2 linked regions of the Geotalea uraniireducens genome follow. The main gene of each other region encodes a partner of the protein of the gene in region 2 in a complex. Links are inferred from orthologs where the notes say so. Each region holds a gene or a part of one and is shown on either strand. Other genes may lie near its edges. The genes, in order: QMN23_RS04710 and eno.

Evidence for each region.
Region 1: the proteins of eno (region 2) and QMN23_RS04710 are in contact, whole or in part, in a solved structure (PDB 2FYM), measured with the Escherichia coli proteins. The link is inferred for Geotalea uraniireducens from one-to-one orthologs.

Annotation. Positions count from the first base shown.
Region 1 is NZ_AP027151.1:973,720-984,878, forward strand. What follows is about bases 3,986-7,030. They hold QMN23_RS04710 (Rne/Rng family ribonuclease), read right to left. Parts: upstream 6,695-7,030; coding sequence 4,277-6,694; downstream 3,986-4,276. Other genes in these bases: QMN23_RS04705 (hypothetical protein), read right to left, coding at 3,986-4,241; QMN23_RS04715 (ABC-F family ATP-binding cassette domain-containing protein), read left to right, coding at 6,972-7,030. Outside these bases: QMN23_RS04680 (Smr/MutS family protein), read left to right, coding at 22-720; QMN23_RS04685 (hypothetical protein), read left to right, coding at 772-1,194; QMN23_RS04690 (methionine adenosyltransferase), read right to left, coding at 1,294-2,496; QMN23_RS04695 (hypothetical protein), read right to left, coding at 2,612-2,839; QMN23_RS04700 (hypothetical protein), read right to left, coding at 2,877-3,119; more of QMN23_RS04705, read right to left, coding at 3,471-3,985; more of QMN23_RS04715, read left to right, coding at 7,031-8,888; lon (endopeptidase La), read left to right, coding at 9,020-11,159. UniProt on the Escherichia coli protein: Endoribonuclease that plays a central role in RNA processing and decay. Required for the maturation of 5S and 16S rRNAs and the majority of tRNAs. Also involved in the degradation of most mRNAs.
Region 2 is NZ_AP027151.1:1,552,151-1,563,054, forward strand. The notes cover bases 7,275-10,064. They hold eno (phosphopyruvate hydratase), read right to left. Parts: upstream 9,420-10,064; coding sequence 8,130-9,419; downstream 7,275-8,129. Other genes in these bases: QMN23_RS07320 (nicotinate phosphoribosyltransferase), read right to left, coding at 7,275-7,967; QMN23_RS07330 (HD family phosphohydrolase), read left to right, coding at 9,673-10,064. In the rest of the region: QMN23_RS07285 (HD domain-containing protein), read left to right, coding at 1-510; QMN23_RS07290 (tRNA (cytidine(34)-2'-O)-methyltransferase), read right to left, coding at 556-1,026; serA (phosphoglycerate dehydrogenase), read left to right, coding at 1,204-2,832; QMN23_RS07300 (hypothetical protein), read left to right, coding at 3,188-4,078; QMN23_RS07305 (cytochrome c3 family protein), read left to right, coding at 4,075-4,656; QMN23_RS07310 (3-deoxy-7-phosphoheptulonate synthase), read right to left, coding at 4,737-5,804; pncA (bifunctional nicotinamidase/pyrazinamidase), read right to left, coding at 5,924-6,523; more of QMN23_RS07320, read right to left, coding at 6,537-7,274; more of QMN23_RS07330, read left to right, coding at 10,065-10,904. UniProt on the Escherichia coli protein: Catalyzes the reversible conversion of 2-phosphoglycerate (2-PG) into phosphoenolpyruvate (PEP). It is essential for the degradation of carbohydrates via glycolysis.

The sequences.
Region 1 (11,159 bases), 580 kb from region 2 along the record:
TCTGTGATGAGATGACATGACATGAAGAAAAGCGCCGGAAGCAAGAAAAAGAAGAGCGAAGAGTTGGCCAATAAGCCGTTTTCCGCCCTGAAAGGGGTGCGAGCGAACATTGACCCGCCGCCGGAAAAGCCCGTCGCCAAACCGGCGCCGCCGCCGGCCATTGCTGCCGAGCCCGACGAGACGGCCCTGTTTCTCCGGGCGGTCAGCGATGTTCGCCGCCTCCACTCCCAGCCGCCGAAGAATCAGCGGAAAAGCGGTGAGGTTCCCGTCGCCGCCCCCGAGAAAGACGATGCCGACCAACGGGCTTTTCTTGATGCGGTGCGTCAGCTGAAACTCGACGTCACCTTTGCGGACGAGTTTCCCGAAAAAGGCCGGAGCGATTCACACGGCCAGGCGGCCAACCGGTTGCGCCAGCTGAAAAAGGGGACGATCCGGGTCGACCTGGAGCTCGATCTGCACGGGCTGACCAAAGATGAAGCGCTGGACAGCCTGGCCCGGTTCATCGGCGGGGCTTACAACCGGGGGCAGCAGGCCGTGCTGGTCATTACCGGCAAAGGGAACAATTCGCCGGGCGAGCCGGTCCTGCAGGGCGCGGTTGTTTCTTGGCTCCGTGACAAAGGGCGGGGCATGGTTGCCGAGTTTGCCCCGGCACCGCGAAATATGGGGGGAAGCGGGGCGCTGGTGGTCTTTCTCAAGGCTCGGGAAATTCAAGAGCTGTAGCTGCCGCCCAGAAGCGGCGAGGGGTAGGCCTGACGGCCTGCGGGAGGGCCCGTGTTCGGATGGCTGCGCAGAAAACCGGCTGAACCGCTAACGTTCGAGGACGCCTCGGCCGCCTTTGCCTATGCCTGCGATCACCTTGAGAACCGGCTCCTTATCGAGGCGGTTATCCCGGCGCTGGTTGAAGAGCAGGGGCGGACCGGCGGTGAGGGGGAGCACTATTTCCGGATCAGGCTGGCCAATCGCGCCGGCGGTCGAGAAATCTGGGCGTGCACCCTGAAGGAGGCGGTGCGTTTCCCCGAAGTCGGCGATCTGGTCGGTTTCCGGGTGGTCAGGGTGGATCCCGAACTGCCCGATCCTTTCGATCTGCTCGGGTTCATCGCCTATCGCTTCGAGCCGTTCTATGTGCCGGGCAAGGGGTGGCGGATCGGCGAAAATTTTACCCCGAAGAATATCAAGCCGGTCCTCCGCTGGTAGGAAAGATTTCCTGCCCGACGGTTAACGGCTCCTCTCGCCGTGCCGGACCGGCTGCTCCGCAAATACCCCGCAGTCGGCCTGCGTATGGCAGTTCCCCTCTCAGCAGACCGGATATCGCCCTTCGGCCAGTTCGAGACAGAAATCCCCAATTCCCGCCAGCCCCCGGGCAATGATCTCCCGTGCCCGCCCCGAGGCATCGGCAAGCCGAAGCCCCCGCTGCAGCCGAAGCTGGGCTGCCGCCATGGCGGGTCGATCAATGGGGGTCCCGATCCGGCTGAGCAGCAGGACGGTGGCCTCTGCCACGCCTTCAACTTCCTCGCAGATTTCTCTGGCCAATTGGTGGGCGAGGATCGTGTATATCTTTCCCACGTGACTCACCGGGTTTTTGCCTGCCGTCGCTTCGCTGCCGAGCGGGCGGCTCAGGGCGATGATGCCGTTGACCCGGTTGCCGCGACCGACCTGGCCGGAGTCGGCGTCTTCCGCCGAAGTGCCGAGCAGGCTGAGATAGATGCCGTTGAGCCCTCGTCCCGTCTCGTCGAGGGTGTTGAAGTGGAAGGTGCGCCGGCCGAATCCGGGGAGTCCGGCGAGAAATTCGCCAATCTCCCGGCCAATTGCCTTTTTGCGGTCGAAGTAGTCAGCTTCGGAATGGACGAAACGGGCGATAAGCGGCATCGCCACGGTCATTGTCAGGTCGGTTCCCGTCCGTAGTCCCATCACCTTTACATCCTCGCCGCTTTCGGGGAAGCGCTCTTTGAAGCGGGTACCGTTAAGGAACCTCTCCAGGTCGAGAACCGCCCGCTCGGTAGGGGAAAGAGGCCAGTAACCGACCGCCGCCGAGGTGTCGTTGGCAACCATGACCGCTCCCGGCCGGGCAAAAATGTCGACCAGTTCTGAGGAGCCAGGGGCGAGGACGATCCGGTAGCGAACATGCTTTGCCGGATCGACAAACCGGAGATTTTCCCGCAGCCAGCGATTGGCGGTGTCGATGGCGATCTCCGCCACCGGGATTTCCTCGCCGGCGGCAGCGAAGGTTGCCCGATCGCCGATGACGAACTCCATTGGCCTGATTACCCGGCCGCCGCCGAACTGCCGCTCGACGCTGCCGGCGGCCAGCAGGCTCTTGTCGATATTGTGATGGAGAATCCGCCCGCACCGCTCCCGGTAGGTTCGGCAAAGAGCTACGGAAATGGCATCCATTACCGCGTCGCAGATCGAGTCGGGATGGCCTCTCCCTTTCCGTTCCACGATTTCGACGCGATGGGCGCTAACGGAAAAACCGCGAGCTGTTTCTATGCTGATCATGGCTAAACTGTACCACATCCGGGAGGATTGTCAGGGCTGGCGGCGGGCACACCGCTACCGTTCCGACGGAGAGATGACCGCCGGCCGGTAGTGGTGGCAGGAAGGGGAGAAGCGGTCAGGATTTGGGGGGCTCGACTTCGGCCGGTGCTGGCGGCCGGTGACGACTATTCTCCGCCAGCGAGTGCAGGGCGGCAATTGTCTGGGTGACGATGATGATGGCGCAGTAACCGCAGAATACCCAGAGGAAAACCCCGGAAAAGCCGTCGGTGATCCCATTGGCGGCGCTGGCGGGAGCGGCGCCGGCCAGAACGAGTGCGATTGCCTGGGCAAGATTCGTTTTCATGGCTACCTCCAACAGTCTGCCGCCGGGCGGCAGATCGTCAGTGCGACTCGCCGTGTTTGAGCCGGGCTGGTTTGATCTCGACCCGCGAGAACGAAAAGAGATTCTTCAGCAGGGAGGTGCAGAGCATGATGCCGGGGATGAACTGGCAGATGACGATGACAATGCCAATAAAGGTGAAGGCGGCAAAGAGAAAATCCTCGAATCCGGTCCCGCTGCTCACCGGCAGCCCCGCACCGAATTCATTGCCGTTCAGGAATTCTTTTTGCGTTGGATAAGACATGGTAATCCTACTGTTATGTATTAGTGATGAAAATATGTTGTTTTCGAAATTGCACCGGCTGTGCCAAAACGACAGGCTTGTGGGGTTAATATCTAATTATTCGAATTTGCGAAGAAAATGATTGGCGTGGCGGGTGTGGCGAAAACAGCGGCTTACGTAGTGTATTACCCTGCTATACGACTTTTCCGGAGAGGAAAGATGTGGAAACCGGGCCGTTCTCTCAACTGATCGAAAAAACGCGGCTTTTGTGCTGATCTGAAGTGTGCATGGAAAAATTATACAGGCGGCAGCGATATCGCCGGACAATGGGGGCAGCCAGCTGGCGAAGTCTTTGCGGCATGGCTAGGACGATCAGCGAAAGGCGAAACCGACGCTGATGCCGACAATATCGGCGTTGGTTCGGGGTTGGTAGAACGAGCCGACGGTGGGAGAGTCGCCGAAGCGGAAGCCTTCATAGAAAAATGCCGGGCGAATCCGGCCGAACTGCCCGCCGGCTTCGGCGAAGGCCGACCATTTGCGTCCGGGGTGAAACGTTTCGTCGCTGCCGCCGTCGGGATTGGCGACATTCCGGTTGAACCAGGGGTACTTGGCGCCGCCGGCGATGAACAGCCTGGCCGCTGGGGAAAGCCGGCATTCTCCTCGGGCACCGAGACGGAGGCTGAGGATGTCCCATTCCTCGGTAGTGGTCGAGGAAATCACGGTTGCCTGGATTTCCCGGTGCCACCAGCGGTAACCGAGTCCGGCAAACGGCTCCAGTGACAGGTTGTGTGCCTGTAGCCGGTAGCCGAGGTCAAGGGCGGCATTGATCCCGACGTAATCGACGTTCGATCGGACAGGAGCGCCGGCGAGCGTCGCCCCGTCGTACTTGACCTCGCCGCCGAAAATTTCCGTTTTGCCCGTCAATAACAGGACCTTGCTGGCCAAGTCCGCCTTCATGGCGACGCCGAGCCCGTAGAGCGGCCCTTCTTCCTTGACGATCCGGCTGTCAGCTCGGTCGAACTCTTCCCAGGTAAAGTACTGGATTGAAGGGTAGAGAGAGAGTTCTTCCAGTCCTGCTGCCCGAAGCGGTGTAGCGGTGGCGAAGAGGGCAAGCGCGACAACACAGGCGGCGATCGACTCCATCAGCTCTCCTCCTTGCCGGCAAACTGTCCGCCGTCCTACTCCCCGTCAGCCGGTGGCAGCTCTTTCTTCTTCCGCGGGGCGCGGGGCTTTTTGGCCGGCGGCGGGGCCGGCTCTACCGCTTCTGCCGCTGCCGCTTCAGCCGGCGGCGGTTCCGGGGCTGCGTCGGCCGTTGCCTTCTTGCGCGGCGCCCGCTTTTTCTTCGGCGCAGCTTCCGTCATTTCCGGCGCGGGTTCAGTCGTCGGCGCAGGTTCCGGTTCGCCGGCGGAGGCGGCAGCTGCTGCCGGTGCCGGTTTCTTTCTGGTCCGGGGAGCCCGGGGTTTTTTTGCCGGCGGCTCTTCTGCGGCTACCGGCGGCGTCACGACGACCGGTGGCTCGGGCTCGGCTACCAGTGGCTTGGGCTCAGCCACCGGGGGCTCAACGGCAGCTTCCGGCCCGCCGGCGCTCTCTTCTTCGGCTCCCCGTTTGGTGGGGCGCCGCTTGCGCCGCCGCTTCTTCTTTTTCACGTCCTCGCCGCTCTCGGCACTTTCCGTGACGGGGAGCGGTTCGGCAGTGGCCTCAGCTGCCGGCTCTTCCTCGGCAGGTGCCGCGCCCTCTTCCACAGATTGCTCCGCCTGGGGTTTCTTGCTCCGCCGCCGTTTGCGCCGCCGCTTCTTCCTGGTCTCTTCTGCGGCCTGCTCGGCCGGCAACGCTTCTTCGCCACCCGGTTCGCCGGCCGCTTCGCCCGCCGCCTCTTCCTCTTCCTCCATCGTCAGCGGCTGGGCGGCTTCGCTGGCTGCCGGTTCCCCGGCTTCTTCGCCCCGGGGCTTCTTCTTGCTTCGCCGTCGCTTCCGTTTTTTCCCTTCGGTCCCTTCCGTCGTCGCTGCCTCTTCGCCCGGCGTCGTCTCGATGGGTTCCTCGACCGTCTCGGCTTTCGGCTCGGCTGGTTCGCCGGTTTTCGCCGGGGCACTTTCCAGGTGGGCCGGCCGTTCCCGCCGCTCCAGCTCCAGCTCCAGCTGGTTCATCAGGAAGGACGGTTTTCCCTTGACGGTCACCTCGATGTCGTAATCGTTTTCGATCTGGGCCAGTTCCCGCTTTTTCCGGTTGAGGAGGTAGTATGCCACTTCTAGCGGCAGACCGCCCCGGACTTCGGCGACGGTTCCTTTGGCGGCGGCGGCGTGGACCTTGCGCAGGAAGGAGAGGGCCATGCTCTCCACCGATTTGACTTTTCCCCGGCCGCTGCAATGGGGGCATTCGAGGGTGCTCCCCTGCTCCAGGGTCTGCCTGATCCGCTGCCGGGACATTTCCAGGATGCCGAACTGGGAGATCCGGCCGACGGTCACCCGGGCTTTGTCGGTCTTGAGGGCGGTCTTCAGGGTCTTTTCCACTGCGGAGATATGTTTCTTATCCCGCATGTCGATGAAATCGATGACGATCAGCCCGCCCAGGTCGCGGAGCCGCAGCTGTCGGGCCACTTCTTCGGCTGCCTCAAGGTTGGTCTTGAAGGCCGTATCCTCGACCCCCTTCTCGCCGGTCGATTTCCCCGAGTTGACGTCGACGGAGACCAGGGCTTCGGTCGGTTCGATGACGATCGAGCCGCCGGATTTGAGCGGCACCTTTTTTTCGTAGATCAGGTCGATCTGTTCCTCGATCTGGTAGCGGGAAAAGATCGGCCGCTTCTCCTGGTGGAGCTTGACCAGTTTCTCGAACTTGGGCATCGTCTCCTTGAAGAATGCCCGGGCCTGCTTGTAGACATCCTTGCTGTCGACCAGCACCTCGTCGATCTCGGCGGTAAAGTAGTCGCGGATGGTGCGGATCACCAGGTTGGACTCCTGGTAGATCAGGGCGGGGCCCTTGGTGACGGCGGCCTGCTCGTTGATGCTGTCGCTGAGTTTCAGGAGGTACTGGAGGTCTTTGGCCAGCTCGGTCTTGGTTTTGCCGAGCGCCTCGGTCCGGACGATGTAGCCGATCCCTTCCGGGATCTCCAGCTGGGCCACCTTTTCCTTGAGCTTCTTCCGATCGGCCTCGCTCTCCACCTTGCGGGAGATGCCGCTCGAATCGCTGCCGGGCATCAGCACCATGTAGCGTCCCGGGAGCGACAGGTAGCTCGTCAGTGCGGCTCCCTTCATGTCCCGTTCGCCTTTTTCCACCTGGACCACCAGTTCCTGGCCGCGGCGGAGGATTTCCTGGATGCGGGGGCGGCGGTTGCGTTGTTCTTCGGGAATGTCGTCCCGCCACTGCCACCAGGAGGGGTGGATTTCGCCCACCTGAAGGAAGCCGAGCTTTTTCAGCCCGATATCGACGAAAGCTGCCTGCAGCCCCGGCTCGACCCGGACCACTACCCCTTTGTAGACGTTGCCGCGCGTCTGCTCGCTACCGGCGATTTCCACGTCGAGGTCGACCAGCCGGCCGTCCTCGACGATGGCGACCCGGGCCTCTTCCGGGTGCATCACATTGATCAGCATCTTTTTTGCCATTGATTACGTTCCTTTGCCGGCCGCCGGCTCCCGGAGGAGCCCGCGGCCGTGAGAGTGTCGGCCACCGACGGCGAAAGCCGTCCGGCCACGATGGGTATTCAAACCGCCCGTTGGGCGTTGAAGGCGCAATAAACCCAGAAAGTATAGCAGATTTTCTTCGCTTTAATAAGAAAAATCTGGTTTTTTCGTAACGCCGTCGGGATGGAAGATTGACAAGCCTGTTACGCAAAACCTACAATGACGACCATCGATCATCTGATGCTTCCTGGATTACGACATGCTGCATTTGAAAAATCTGACGAAAGATTTTGCCGGCCGGACGCTCTTTGCCGGGATCAACTGGCATCTCCGGAAGGGGGAGCGGGTGGGGCTCGTCGGCGAAAACGGCGCCGGCAAGTCGACCCTGATGCGGATCATTGCCGGGGAAGTAGAGCTTTCCGGCGGTGACTTGATTTTTGCTCGCGGCGCTACCGTCGGCTACCTTCCCCAGGATGGCCTCGCCACTCGCGGCCGGCCGCTGCTGGCCGAGGCGATGACCGCCCTGGCCGACCTGCAGGAGATGGAGCGGGAGCTGCAGCAGCTGACCGAACGGCTGGCGGCGGTGCCGGCCGCCGCGCCGGAGCATGATGCGCTGCTCGACCGTTTCGGCCGGCTCCAGGAGGAGTTCCGCCTGCGGGGCGGTTACGCCATGGAGGCGGAGGTCTGCAAGGTGTTGGACGGGCTGGGCTTTTCACCGGCGGACCGGGAGCGGGAGTGCGGCGAGTTTTCCGGCGGCTGGCAGATGCGGATTGCCCTGGCCAAGCTGCTCCTGAAGAAGCCGAACGTGCTGCTTTTGGACGAGCCGACCAACCACCTCGACATCGAGGCGCGCAACTGGCTGGAGGGGTATCTGGTCGACTACCCCCATTCGGTGATGCTCGTCTCCCACGACCGGTTCTTCATGGACCAGGTCTGTCAGCGGATCACCGAGGTCTGGAATCATGCGCTTACCGACTACCACTGCAGTTACAGCCGCTACCTGGTGGAGCGGGAGGAACGGATGGCGGTGCTGCGGGAGGCGAAACGCCGCCAGGACGAAGAGATCGCCAAAATCGAAGATTTCATCAGCCGTTTCCGTTACAAGGCCGACAAGGCGTCGCTCGTCCAGTCGCGGATCAAGCAACTGGAAAAGATTGAGCGGATCGTCCTGCCGCCGGAGCGGCGCCGGATCCGTTTCAGCTTTCCCGAACCGCCGAAGAGCGGCCGGATCGCCGTCGAGCTGCGCAACGTCACCAAAGCCTATGGCGACCTGGTGGTGCTGAACGATGTTGCCCTGACGGTGGAGAAAGGGGAGCGGGTCGCCCTGGTCGGACACAACGGCGCCGGCAAGTCGACCCTCATGGGGGTGCTGGCCGGCAAGCCGTTTCAGCGGGGCGAGCGGCTACTCGGCCACAACGTGGTGGTCGACTACTTTGCCCAGGACCAGGCCCAGGTGCTGGACGCCGGCCGGAGCGCCTACGAGGAACTATTGGCCGACGCCCCCTTCGCGATGGTCCCCCAGCTGCGCGACATCCTCGGCGCCTTTCTCTTCTCCGGCGACGATATCCACAAGAAAGTAGCGGTGCTTTCCGGCGGCGAGCGCAACCGTCTCGCCCTGGCCAAGATGCTGCTCCGTCCCGCCAATCTGCTGCTCCTGGACGAGCCGACCAACCACCTCGATCTGTTCAGCAAGGAAGTGCTCCTCGACGCCCTGCGGGATTTTGCCGGCACGGTGGTCTTCGTCTCCCACGACCGTTACTTCATTGACGGTCTCGCTACCCGCACGGTCGAGGTGGAGGGAGGCGGGCTGACCTCCTACCATGGCGACTACGAGTACTACCTGCGCAAGAAAGGGGAGGCTGCCGGCGCGGTGCCGGTTGTTGCCGGGGGGGCGACCGTTCCGCCGGTGGCGGGGAAGGAAGAGCGTCAGCGGCTTCGCGAGGAAGAAAAGGTCCGCCAGCGGGAGGAGAAGCGGCGGCAGAAGCGCCAGAGCGAGCTGGAGGGCGAGATCGAGGCCGGTGAGGCGCGCCTGGCGGAGCTGGAAGCGCAGCTGGCCGATCCGGCGCTCTTCCAGGACCATGAAGCCGCCCGGCGGACCGGCGAGGAACACGCGGCGCTGGCCGACCGGATTGCCGGCCTCTACCGGGAGTGGGAAACACTCGACCTCTCCCCCTGAGGCGGCGTGCGTCGCGCTCCCGGTCGGCACGGCGGCCGGTTGCCGTTCCTTGACAGCAGCCGGCCCGGAGGTTACTCTTTCAGTACCGTTCCGCCCCGGCAACAGACCGTTTTCGCACAGAGGGCCGACCCATGCCCGAGACCGCCTCAATCGTCATGCCTTCCCTCGTACCGCTTTATCCCCTCCGGGAGATCGTGGCCTTTCCCTTTATGATTTTCCCCCTGTTCCTCAATGGCGACGAACTGGCGGATTTCGAGGAACTGCTCGATCGCGAGCAGTATGTCGCGCTGGTGCGGGCCAGGGGGGAAGCCCTCCCCGGCCAGCTTCCGCCACTCTGCCAGGTCGGTACCCTCTGCAAGGTCGACCAGATCACCCGGCTCCCCGAGGGGGGCGGGAAGGTGCTCCTCGAAGGGGTGGTCCGCGTGCAGGTGCTCGAAGTGTCGCGGGCCGGCCGGACTCTCCATGCCCGCTGCGAGCCGATCCACGAGTTCGTCGAGAAGTCGCTGGTTTCCGACGCCCTCGTCCAGAGCCTCAATGCCCTGCTGAAGATTGCCCTCTCCTACGGCCGGCCGCTTCCCGACGACGTGATGAAGATGATCGACCTGATCGACAATCCGGCGCGGCTGGCGGACCTCGTCGCCCTCTACGTCAGTCTCTCCCTCGATGAGCAGCAGCAGCTTCTGGAAACCATCGATCCGCTGGAGCGGCTGAAGAAGGTCTACATGCACCTGACCGCCGAGGTGCAGCGGCTCCAGGTGAAGGGGGAAGTCCAGGCGGAGGTGACCAAGCGGGTCGGCAAGAGCCAGAAAGAATTCCTGCTCCGGGAGCAGATGAAACAGATCCAGGAGGAACTGGGGGAGGACGATTCGCGGTCGGCGGAGATGATCGACCTGCGGCGGAAGATCGATGCGGCGGGGATGCCGGTCGAAGTGCGGCGGATCGCCGACAAGGAACTGAAACGGCTGGAGCGGATCAACCCCGCCTCGCCCGAGTACACCGTGTCGCGAACCTATCTCGACTACCTGGCGGGGATGCCGTGGCGGGTGGCGACCCAGGACAATAACGACATCAACCAGGCGGAAACGGTGCTCGACGAGGACCACTACGACCTGCAGAAGGTGAAGGAGCGGATTCTCGAATACTTGGCGGTGCGGACGCTCCGCGAACGGATGAAGGGGCCGATCCTCTGCTTCGTCGGCCCGCCGGGGGTCGGCAAGACCAGCCTCGGCAAGTCGATTGCCCGGGCGCTGGGGCGGAAGTTCATCCGGATGTCATTGGGGGGGATGCGCGACGAGGCGGAGATCCGCGGGCATCGGCGGACCTATATCGGTGCGCTTCCCGGCCGGATCATCCAGGAGATCTACCGCTGCGGCACCAACAACCCCGTTTTCATGCTCGACGAGGTGGACAAGATCGGTCTCGATTTTCGCGGCGATCCGGCCAGCGCCCTGCTCGAAGTGCTGGACCCCGAGCAGAACAACAGCTTCACCGATCACTACCTGGACGTGCCGTTCGACCTCTCGAACGTCATGTTCATCACCACCGCCAACCTCCTCGACCCGGTACCCTCGGCGCTCAAGGACCGGATGGAGGTGCTTTCCCTTGCCGGCTACACCGATGAAGAAAAGGAGAAGATCGCCGTCCGCTACCTGATCCCCAAGGAGGTCGAGGAGAACGGCTTGGCCCAGACGCCTCCGGACTTTACCGCCGCCGCGATCTACAAGATTATCAGCGATCATACCCGGGAGGCGGGGGTGCGCAACCTGCAGCGGAACATCGCCTCGGTCTGCCGCAAGGTCGCCAAGGAACTCACTCAGGGGAAACCGCACCGGGAGACGATTGCCCCGGAGACCGTCGACGAATTTCTCGGCCCGCGCAAGTTCTTCAACGAGGTGGCGGCGGAGCGCGACCGGGTCGGGGTGGTGACCGGCCTCGCCTGGACCGAGACCGGCGGCGACATCATCTTCGTCGAGGCGACGCGGATGACCGGAAAACGGGAACTGATCCTCACCGGTTCCCTGGGCGAAGTGATGAAGGAGTCGGCCCGGGCTGCGCTCTCCTTCGTCCGGGCCAACTGCGCCGAATGGGGGATCGACGAGCAGCTTTTCGAATCCTCGGACATCCATATCCACGTCCCCGCTGGCGCCATTCCCAAGGACGGCCCGTCGGCCGGGATCACCATGGTGACCGCCATCGTCTCGCTCCTCTCGGGGCGGGCGGCGCGCCGCGACGTGGCGATGACCGGCGAGATCAGCCTGACCGGGCGGGTGC
Region 2 (10,904 bases):
GGTGCGCGTATCCTGACCGAGCAGCGGGTGCTCGAACCTCTTTCCCCGGAAGAGCGGCTGCTGATCGGCAAAGCGGTGGCGCTGCATAATGTCTTCCGCCTGCCGGATGCTCTTGACGAACGGAGCCTCCTTCACCTCAAACTGATCCGTGATGCCGACAAGCTCGATATCTGGCGGGTCTTTTGCGAGTATTTCGACCTGCCGGCCGGGGAGCGGCCATCGGCGGTGGGGCTTGGCTTTGCCGATCTGCCGGAATGTTCGGCGGCGGTGATCGATGCGGTTAGTCGGGGGGAGCTGGTGAACCTGACGGCGTTGCGAACACTCAACGACTTCACGCTGCTCCAGTTGTCGTGGGTCTACGATCTGAACTTCGGGGAATCGAGCCGGCTGCTGATCGAGCGCCATTACCTGGAGCGGCTGGCGGCAACCTTGCCGGACAGCGCCGAGGTGCGGCAGGCGGTGGCGGCGGTGCGGACGTATGCCCGACGGTTCGGCGGAGTGGCCGGCTAGCGGTGGCGTTGGCGCCGGGGGAGAAACCGCAGCCGAACGTCACTCCTAGTCGAGTCTGCCGATCTGGCGCAGTGCCTCGTAGAGGACGATGCCGGCAGCGGTGGAGAGATTGAGACTACGAACCTTGCCGAAGATCGGAATCCGGATCGTGTTCTCCCTGTTCGCCCGGAGCAGTTCCTCGGGCAGTCCCTGAGTTTCCTTGCCGAAGACGATGAAGTCCCCTTCCCGGAATCCTGCCTGAATGTGCGTCTTATCCCCTTTTTTGCTTGTGTAGATGAAACGGCTGTCGGGGTAGCTCTGTTGCAGGGCGGCGAGGTCGTCCCAATAGCGGATTTCCACCTCGCTCCAGTAGTCGAGTCCGGCCCGCTTCAGTTGCCGGTCGTCGGTGGAGAAGCCGAGTTTTCCCACCAGATGCAGGACGGTGCCGGTGGCGCCGCAGAGACGGGCGATATTGCCGGTATTCGGCGGGATTTCCGGTTCGACGAGGACGATGTGGAACGGTTTTTCGTGGGGCATGGTTCTTTCCTGAGACGGCCGGTGTGTATACCGGACGCCGGGGGTCGCTGGCCTTGCATTTTTCGCACGGCGGGTCTATTATTATCGCTTCCGTTCGTTCCGACAAGGCATTTTATTCCCACCGCGGGGTTCATGCGGGCATAAATCCGGAAAATTCACTCTGACAAGGGAGCAACAATGAAAGTCATCGTTACCGACGAGGTGGCCCAGGAAGGCCTGGCGCTTTTGGCCCAGGATCCGCGGGTCGAGATCGATGTGAAGCTGGGGCTGAAAAAGGACGAATTGCTGGCGATCATCGGCGAATATGACGTTATCATCACCCGAAGCGGCACCACCGTCGACAAGGACCTGCTCGATGCTGGGAAAAAACTGCGCATGGTTGCCCGCGCCGGTGTCGGGATCGACAATGTCGATGTGGATTATGCCAGCTCCCGCGGAGTGATCGTGGTTAACGCCCCGTTCGGCAACACCAACAGCGCGGCGGAGCACGCCATGGCCCTCCTTTTGTCGTTCTGCCGCAATGTCACCAAGGCTAACGCGAGTCTCAAGGGGGGGGAATGGAAGCGTGCCCCGTTTACCGGCGTCGAGCTGAAGGGGAAAACGGCGGGGGTCATCGGCCTCGGCAAGGTCGGCGGCCGGGTGGCGACCCGCCTGAAAGCCTTCGAATGCGAGGTCCTTGCCTGTGACCCGTACATTTCCGTCAAACGGGCCCACGACCTGGGGGTCAAGCTGGTTTCCCACGAGGAAGTCTACAAAAATTGCGATATCATCACTCTCCATACCCCGTTGAACGACGAAACCCGCAACATGATCGGCGAGCGGGAGATTGCGCTGATGAAGGATGGGGTGATTCTGATCAACGCCGCCCGGGGAGGGATCATCAACGAAGCGGCGCTGCTGGCGGCATTGAAGAGCAATAAGGTCTATGGCGCCGCCGTCGATGTCTTCAGTCAGGAACCGCCCCGGACCGAGGTCCTGACCGAGCTGATCGCCCAGGAGCGGCTGGTTGTGACGCCGCACCTCGGGGCCAATACGTTTGAGGCCCAGGTGAACGTGGCGGTGGACGTTTCCAAGGAGATCCTCCATTACCTGGACGATCAGCCGCTGGAAAATGCCGTCAATATTCCCCGCTTCGACATGGCACTGATGGACCAGATGCGGCCGTTCCTCAACCTGATGAGCATTATGTGCGATTTCGGCATCCAACTGGTCGACGCCAACCTGGAAAAAGTGACCTTCGGTTATGCTGGCAATATCGCCCATTACGACTGCTCGCCGCTGACCGTCTGCGGGCTGTCGGCGCTCCTCAACCGGCGGGTCGACCAGGACGTCAATATGGTTAACGCCACGCTGGTAGCGGAGGGGATGGGGATTGCCGTCGAGGAAACCAAGAGTACCCAGACCGATGCCTTCTCCAACCTGATCACCCTGATCATTGAAGGGCAGGGCGGGAAGCGGCGCACGGTTTCCGGCACCCTCTTCGAAGGGGCGCCGCGAATCGTCCGCCTCCGGGACTACTCGATGGACTTCGCTCCTGCCGAACACATGCTGCTTCTCAACTACAGCGACCGGCCGGGGATGATCGGCAAAATCGGCACCATCATGGGCGAGCACGACATCAATATCGCCTCGATGAACCTGGGCCGGCGGGAGGAAAAGGGCGAGGCGATGGTTATTCTTTCCCTTGATTCCGCGGTTCCGGCCGAGGTTGTCGAACTGGTGCGCACCGCCACCGAAGCCACGTTCATTAAGGCGTTGCACATGCCAGGAGCGAAATGCCAGCGTGGCTGCGGCTGCGGCATCTGAGGCGAACGCCAACGCCTGCCAGTCGGTCCGGGAGCGTTGGGGGACGAGTCGTACCGTGGTCAGGGTGGTTTTGCCGGCACGGAAAAATTACCACGAGAACGATGGCGGTCGGTGCATTGGCACCGCCATGTCGAGATGATCACCAAGGGGCCGCATTATGTGGCCCTTTCTTTTTGCGACGTTGTGTCGGTCGGTGCAAAAAAAACACTGTTGCTGCATATTTTGCACTTGTCGGGACGCGGCTGGTGGCCGACCGGCCACGGTACGACGTGTAATCTTCACAAGTTGACGCCAGCCCGCCCAACGGCACGGTCTTTGACTCTTCTCCGATATATCGATTTACAGGGGGAGGGCGATGGGACGTACGGTTGGGGTAGGATTGGTTTTGGGAATGGTGCTGCAGGCAGCCGTTGCCGCCGCTGGCAGCGGAGATCGTTTGGTTTCACCCGTCAGACTCGCGGTTGCCGGCAAGGGAACGCTGCTCGTTTCCGACTATCGACAGAAAGCGGTGCTGGTGATTGATGACCGCTCCCTGGCAGTCAGACGGCGGCTTGCGGTGACAGGTCGGCCGTTGGCGGTCGGTTGGGCAGCGGGACGTCTCTATGTCGGCAACGAAACGACCGGGTTGGTAGAGGTCTATAATGAGGGGGGGAAACTGTTGACCCGTTTCGGTGAGACGGGGGCGGTCCCCAGTGACCTGGCGGTAGATGCCGGAAGCGGGGCGGTGTTTGTGGTCGACAGCGCCGCGCGACTGGTCCGCGTCTATGACGGCGCGGGGAACATCCTCCGCTTCATTGGTGGGCCGGCGGCGGACAACCGGCTGTATCGACCGACCGGCATCGTGCTGGATGAAGCGGGACAACAGGTGCTGGTGAGCGACTTCGGCTCCCCGGAGGCCGGCATCGCCCCGCGGGTGATGGTTTACGATTATGCCGGCGCTTTCCGGCGGCTCATCCCCGGGACGGTGAACAGCGGCATGCTTGGTTCCATCTCCCTCTTTTCCCGGCCGCAGGGGATGGCCCTGGACGGCCGGGGCCATCTTTACCTGGTCGATAGTCTGTTGGGGCAAGTGCTGGTGCTCGATCTTCAGAGCGGCGCCCTGGTGAAGACGATCGGCAGTTTCGGCACCGCGCCCGGCGAATTGCAGCTTCCCCTCGATGTGATCATTGACGGCGACGGGGCAGATCTGCTCGTCACCAACAACCGTTCGGGACGGATCGAACGGTTCTACGGGGGGGCGCTATGAAACGTTGGCGGGCACTATTCCCGGGCGTCGGCATATTCTTCTTTACAGCTCTGCCGGGACTCGTGACGGCGGACCGGGCGGAGGCGCTCCTTCCCTCCCACAACTGCGCTTACTGCCATGCGATCCATAACGCGGCCGGCGAGACCCTGCTGAACAGCGACGTCGTTGAGACGCTCTGCTTGACCTGCCACGGACCGGCCGGCATCTCGTCCCTCAAGGCCGACATTCATACTGACAGCACGACGGCGCCGACCTTCCGGCAGAGCTGCCGCGATTGCCACGATCCCCACGACAACCTGCCGAACTGGTTGGGGGGGACCAATATCAAACTGACCGGCACCGTGCAGGATGAGTCGGGGCTGGCGTTGATCGCCACGCCCAACAGCGGCATACGCAACGTCATCTTCGAAAACCGGACTTCATTCATCCAGGGCGCCCCCTATTACGACGGCGTCTGCGAAACCTGCCACACTCTGACGGCCTTCCATCGCAACAATCCCAGTGGCGTCCATAACCACAAACTTGGCACCACCTGTACGACGTGTCATGATCACGCCAACTATTTTCTTCCCCGCTAGTTATTCCGGACCGGTTGCCCGCATATAAAAAAAGCCCCGCTTAGGCGGGGCTTTTTTTATATGCGGGGGAAAAGCCGTGATCAGGTGTGGAGCGGCCGGCCGCCACACGCTTTGAGCCGGTCGTGGGCCTCGCGGAGAATCAGTTCCGTTGTCGGCCAGTCGATGCATTTGTCGGTGATGGAGACGCCGTATTTCAACTGCGAGAGGTCCTTGGGGATCGGCTGGTTTCCCTCTTCGAGGAAGCTTTCGATCATGACGCCGGAAATGGAACGATTGCCGGCCACGATCTGGTCGACGACCGACTGGAGGACCTCCGGTTGTTTCTCGTGACGTTTTTCCGAGTTGCCATGGCTGCAGTCGACCATGATGGTTGGGAACAGGCCGCCTTTCTCCAGCAGTTCTTCGGATTTCTTGATGTCTTCGGGGAAGTAGTTGGGTTTTTTTCCTCCCCGGAGCACGATATGGACGTCGGGGTTGCCGGTGGTCTGGATAATGGAGCTCTTGCCCTCCCGGTTGATGCCGAGGAAACTGTGCGAATGAAGCGCCGAATTCATGGCGTCGATGGCGATCTGCAGGTTGCCGTCGGTGCCGTTCTTGAAACCGATCGGGAAGGAGAGGCCGCTGGCCATCTCCCGATGGGTCTGGGATTCAGTGGTGCGGGCGCCGATCGCACCCCAGGAGATGAAATCGGCCAGGTAGTCCGGCGTAATCGGATCGAGCATCTCGGTGGCGATCGGAAGGAGCTGTTCGGTGATTTCGGAGAGAATCCGTCGGGCAATGCCGAGCCCTTTGGAAATCTGGTGGGTGCCGTTCATATCCGGATCGTTGATCAATCCTTTCCAACCGATGGTGGTCCGGGGTTTTTCGAAGTAGACCCGCATCACGATGAAGAGCTGGTTGGATAGTTCATTGGCCAGCCTGGCCAGCCGGCCGGCATAGTCGAGAGCTGAGGCCGGGTCGTGGATCGAACAGGGGCCTACCACAACCATCAGCCGGGGGTCTTTCCCGCGAAGAATGTTCTTGACGTGAGTCCGGCTGGCGTTGACGAACTCCGCACCCTCTTCCGACTGGGGAAACACTTGCCGCAGGTCCGCCGGGGCGATGATGGGGGTGATGCTCTTGATTTTCAGGTTGCTGGTTCTGACCATGGTCGACATTCCCTCGTTCACGCTGATAGTTCCTTTAAATGCGCAAATCTAGCGCTTTCACCGGGAAAAGTCAAAAGGAATGTGGGTGATCACTCATCTCCCGGGTGGGGGGGGCAGGTCTACGGCGCCAGGTTGCTCTCGACCTGGGCATACGTGGCCCGCGCCGCTCCGGCCGCGACCATCTGCTCGATTGCCTTGTTCGAGTCGCCCGGCGCGAGGTCGACCCCGCGGACGGCGTCTTCCAGGAGCGTCACCGACAAACCGTAATGCAACCCTTCGAGAACCGTTTCCTTGACGCAGTAATCGGTGGCGAGGCCGCCAACGTAGATTCTGGTGATGCCGCGCTTCTCCAGTGCTGCCGTCAGGGGCTCGCCCTGTTCCGTCATCGCCTGGAATGCCGAATAGTCGTCGCGGCTCGGGTCCATTCCCTTTGACAGGACGATGGCTTCGGCGGGCAGCTGCAACCCCCCGTGAAAACGGGCTCCATCGGAATGCTGAATGCAGTGGACGGGCCAGATGCCGCCGAAATCCCGGAAATGAGCGGTGACAGCGGGGTGCCAATCGCGGGAGGAAAAAACCGGGGCTCCCAGCCGGTGGAACAAGTCGATGTACCGGTTGAGTACCGGGACGACCGCATCTCCGTCCGGTACGGCCAGACTGCCGCCGGGGCAGAAATCGTTCTGCACGTCGACGATGATCAGGGCGAAAGCGTTATGCATGGCCGAATCTCCTTCAGCGGTTTGTCGTTTGTGCTTCTTCCATCAGCCGTTGTCGCAGCTCATTGAGGCCCCGGCTGATGGAAACCTTGTATTTATGCGGATTGATGAAACGGAGGCACCCCTGGGGGAGGTGGGCCAGCTGGGCGACGGAACGGTCGGCCAGTTCGTCAAGACTGTGAGCTGGCACGGCAGTTTTACGCCCCCCTTCCATGACAACATCCCGCAGTTCGATGAGGCGGGCGTTCGGGGCGATGGTGACATGCTGGAGCGGATTGGTCGGGTCGTAGACGGTGTCCCCCGGCGCAATCTCCTCACCGGCGAGGCAGATGATGTCCTGGATGAACGAGCCGTCGGACGCTACCGCCCGCAACAGGCGCTTGCGGTCGGGGAGGGTGGCTTTGGCCACGTCGCTGGTCACCTTTAGTTTCGGCCGGTCGCCGATCCGCACCAGTTTGTAGACTCCCCCCAGTGCGCCCCCCCCCTCGCCCGAGCAGGTGGCAAGCTTGGTGCCGACGCCGTATATGTCGACTTGGCCTCCTTCGCTGCGGATCGATTCGATCACCAGTTCGTCCAGCTCGTTGGAGGCGACGACCTTTACCGCCGGAAAGCCCGCTGCATCGAACATCCGCCGGGCTTCGCGGCTGAGGTAGGCGAGGTCGCCGGAATCGATTCTGATTCCCAATAGCTCATACCCCTGTTCACGCAGTTCGCGGGCTACGGTGATGGCGTTGGGGATGCCGCTCTTCAGGGTGTCGTAGGTGTCGACGAGCAGGACGCATTCAGCGGGGAAGACCTCGGCGTATTTGCGGAAAGCGGTCAGTTCGTCGGGGAAGGCCATGATCCAGCTATGGGCGTGGGTTCCCTTGACCGGTATCCCGAGAAGTTTCCCGGCGAGCACGTTGCTCGTGCTCCGCACCCCGCCCACGTAAGCGGCCCGGGCAACGCTCAGTCCTCCATCGGGGCCCTGGGCGCGGCGCAGACCGAATTCGAGGACGGTGGCGCCGGCGGCCGCGTGATTGACCCGGGCCGCCTTGGTGGCGACCAGGGTCTGGAAATTGAGGATATTGAGCAGCGCCGTCTCGACCAGTTGGGCCTGGGCGAGCGGCGCTTCGACTGTTACCAGCGGCTCATGGGCAAAGACGGCTGTTCCTTCCGGCACAGCCGTGATCGTACCGGTGAACCGGAAGCCGCGGAGAAAGTCGATGAACCGTGGGCGGAATATGCCGAGGCCCTGGAGATATTCGAGTTCGTCCTCGGAGAACTGGAGATTTTCCAGATAGTCGAGGGCGGAAGCGAGCCCGGCGAAAATCGTGTAACCGCCATTGAACGGGTTGTGGCGGAAGAACAGGTCGAAGACGGCCGGTTCGTCGGTCATCCCTTCTTCCAGGTAGCCCGCGAGCATGGTTAGTTCATAAAAGTCGGTCAACAGCGGTGAATAACGCATGAATCCTCCTCGGCCCGTCCCCCCGGTCCGCCTGCGCCATGCCGGCCGGCAGCCCGGTAACAGTATAACAAATTTCCCAAAATGAAAAAAACGGGGGAGCTGCGGCTGCAGCTCCCCCGTTGGCGCTGAATGCGTTCCGGGCGGTTTAGCCCGGGCGCGGACCTACTTCTTCAGGTTGTAAAACACCCCCGACCCGCCAAAGATGGCGGTGCTGCCGAGTTCATCCTCAATTCGCAGCAGCTGGTTGTACTTGGCGACCCGGTCGGTGCGGCAGAGGGAGCCGGTCTTGATCTGCCCGGCGTTGACCGCTACGGCAAGATCGGCCAGGGTCGTGTCCTCGGTCTCTCCGGAACGGTGCGAGATGACGGTGGTATAACCGGCCCGCTTGGCCGTTTCGATCGCATCGAGGGTTTCGGTGAGGCTGCCGATCTGGTTCAGCTTGATCAGGATCGAGTTGGCGACCCCTTTGGCGATCCCTTCCTTGAGAATCTTGGTATTGGTGACGAACAGGTCGTCGCCGACCAGCTGGATTCGCTTGCCAAGCCGCTCGGTAAGCTTTTTCCAGCCGTCCCAATCGTTCTCCGCCATCCCGTCCTCGATGGAAACGATCGGGTACTTGTTCACCAGGTTCTCGTAGAAGTCGACCATCTGGTCGGCGGTCTTTTCCGGCTGGGCCTCGTTCTCCAGGAGGTATTTGCCATCCTTGAAGAGCTCCGAGGAGGCGACATCCAGGGCCAGGAGCACGTCTTCGCCCGGCCGGTAGCCGGCCTTGGCGATCGCCTCCATGATAACTTCAAGGGCCTCTTCGTTCGACTTGAGGTTCGGGGCGAAGCCGCCTTCGTCGCCGACGGCGGTGTTGTAGCCCTTCCCTTTGAGGACGGCTTTCAGGGCATGGAAGATTTCGGCGCCCATCCGCAGCGCTTCCGAGAAGCTCTTCGCGCCGGCCGGCATGATCATGAATTCCTGGATATCGACGTTGTTGTCGGCGTGGGCGCCGCCGTTGAGGATATTCATCATCGGCAGGGGGAGTTCCTTGGCATTGCAGCCGCCGATATACTGGTAGAGGGGGAGGCCGATCTCTTCGGCAGCCGCTTTGGCGACGGCCAGCGAGACGCCGAGGATGGCGTTGGCACCGAGGTTGCTCTTGTATTCGGTCCCGTCCAGGTCGAGCATCTTCTGATCGACGCCGACCTGGTCGGTGGCCTCCATGCCGATAATCTGCTCGGCAATGATGTTGTTCACGTTATCGACCGCCTTGAGAACTCCCTTGCCCAGGTAGCGCCCCTTGTCCCCGTCCCGCAACTCGAGCGCTTCGCGCTCGCCGGTGGACGCCCCGGAGGGAACGGCCGCTCTTCCCATGGCTCCGGACTCGAGGAACACCTCGACCTCAAGGGTCGGGTTACCCCGGGAATCCAGGATTTCCCTGGCGTAAATATCGGTAATTTCGCTCATTTCTGCCCCCTTTCACGCAATGTTAGCACCGGTGCGCCGTTGCACCGAAACAGCGAAGATATATAACAGACCCGGGCAAAAATGGGAATACCTTTAATTTCCCGCCCCTCCCGGCCGGGGGCTGATTGACCGGCATCGTGCGAATAAGTTGACAGCGTGTAAATATGAAAGCTATAGTAAAATTTTCAGAATTGCGAGAGACGCCGACGCGCGCCGGATTGGCCCGTCGAACCAGGAATAAACAGACTCAATCATGCCCTCCCCAAGCGGCAAAACTGATCAGGATTCACGGGGCTCCCTGGCCCTTCCCCTCGGGCGCATGCTGGACAATCTCCTCGAGCGATTTTCCAGTTCGCGTCATGAGGTGAGAAATCGCCGCATCCTGCTGCTCCTTACCGCCCTGTTGCTGACCCTGTTCATTCTTCCCCGCCAGGAATTCCGTTCCGTCCATTACAAGACCGGCGACATCGCTTCCTCCGATATCCGGGCTACTCAGGATTACCTGCTCGAAGACCGGGGCCTCACCGAAAAGAAGCGTAAAGAGGCTGAAGTTGCAGTGCCGTACGTTTACAGCTTCGACAGCCGGGGAGTTGAAGAGGTGGTGGGGCGGTTTCAACAGGCGCTCTCCCTGCTCAAGGAGTCAGCGACCGGCACTGCCCCGCCGGACCGGCCGATCGGCGCTGCCCTGAAGGGCATTTTCGGCGACGAGCTTTCGCCGACGGAAGTCGCCGTCCTGATGCATCTCGGCGCGGATAGCAATTTCTTCGATCAGGTACGGCTCTTGGCCGAACGGTTTGCCGGGCAGAAAATCGTTGCCGACAAGCGCACCTTCGATGCCGATAGCGCCCATGGCATCACCATTGTTGACTCTGCTACCGGCAATCCGCTCGAGATGAACGATTTGACCGTTTCGCCGCTCGATCCCGCCGACGTGGCGGCGAAGATCAGGACGCTGAAAGTTGTCGTCAACGGGATCCCGGCCCACGAGATAGCCACTCTCAAGGAGTTGGTCGTGAAGGCGGTCCGGCCGACACTGGTCTTCAACCGCGATTTGACCGACCGGGCAGTCAAGCGGGCCCGGGACGATGTCCGGCCGGTGCTGCTCCAAGTGAAGCGGGGCGAGATGATTGTCCGGGTTGGCGAGCGGGTGACGGAGGACCAGGCGCAGAAACTGGAGATGATCTTCGCCGCCCGTCACGGCATCAATAATTTTTTCTCCAGTTTCGGCCTGTTCGGCTTGATCCTGGTGCTGTTCTACTTCCCTTACCGGTTTGCGCGCAAGAATATCCGCAAATTCAATCCGAGTACCAAGGACCTGCTGCTCGTTTCGCTGATCACGATCGGCGTCTTCGTGCTGCACAAGATCGCCCTGGCCGTTTCCGCGGCGATGGGGACCCCGTTCCCCGCCATCGATACCAACGACTATTTCTACATCTTCCCCTTCGCTGTGGGGCCGATGATCATCCGGATCATCCTCAATTCCGA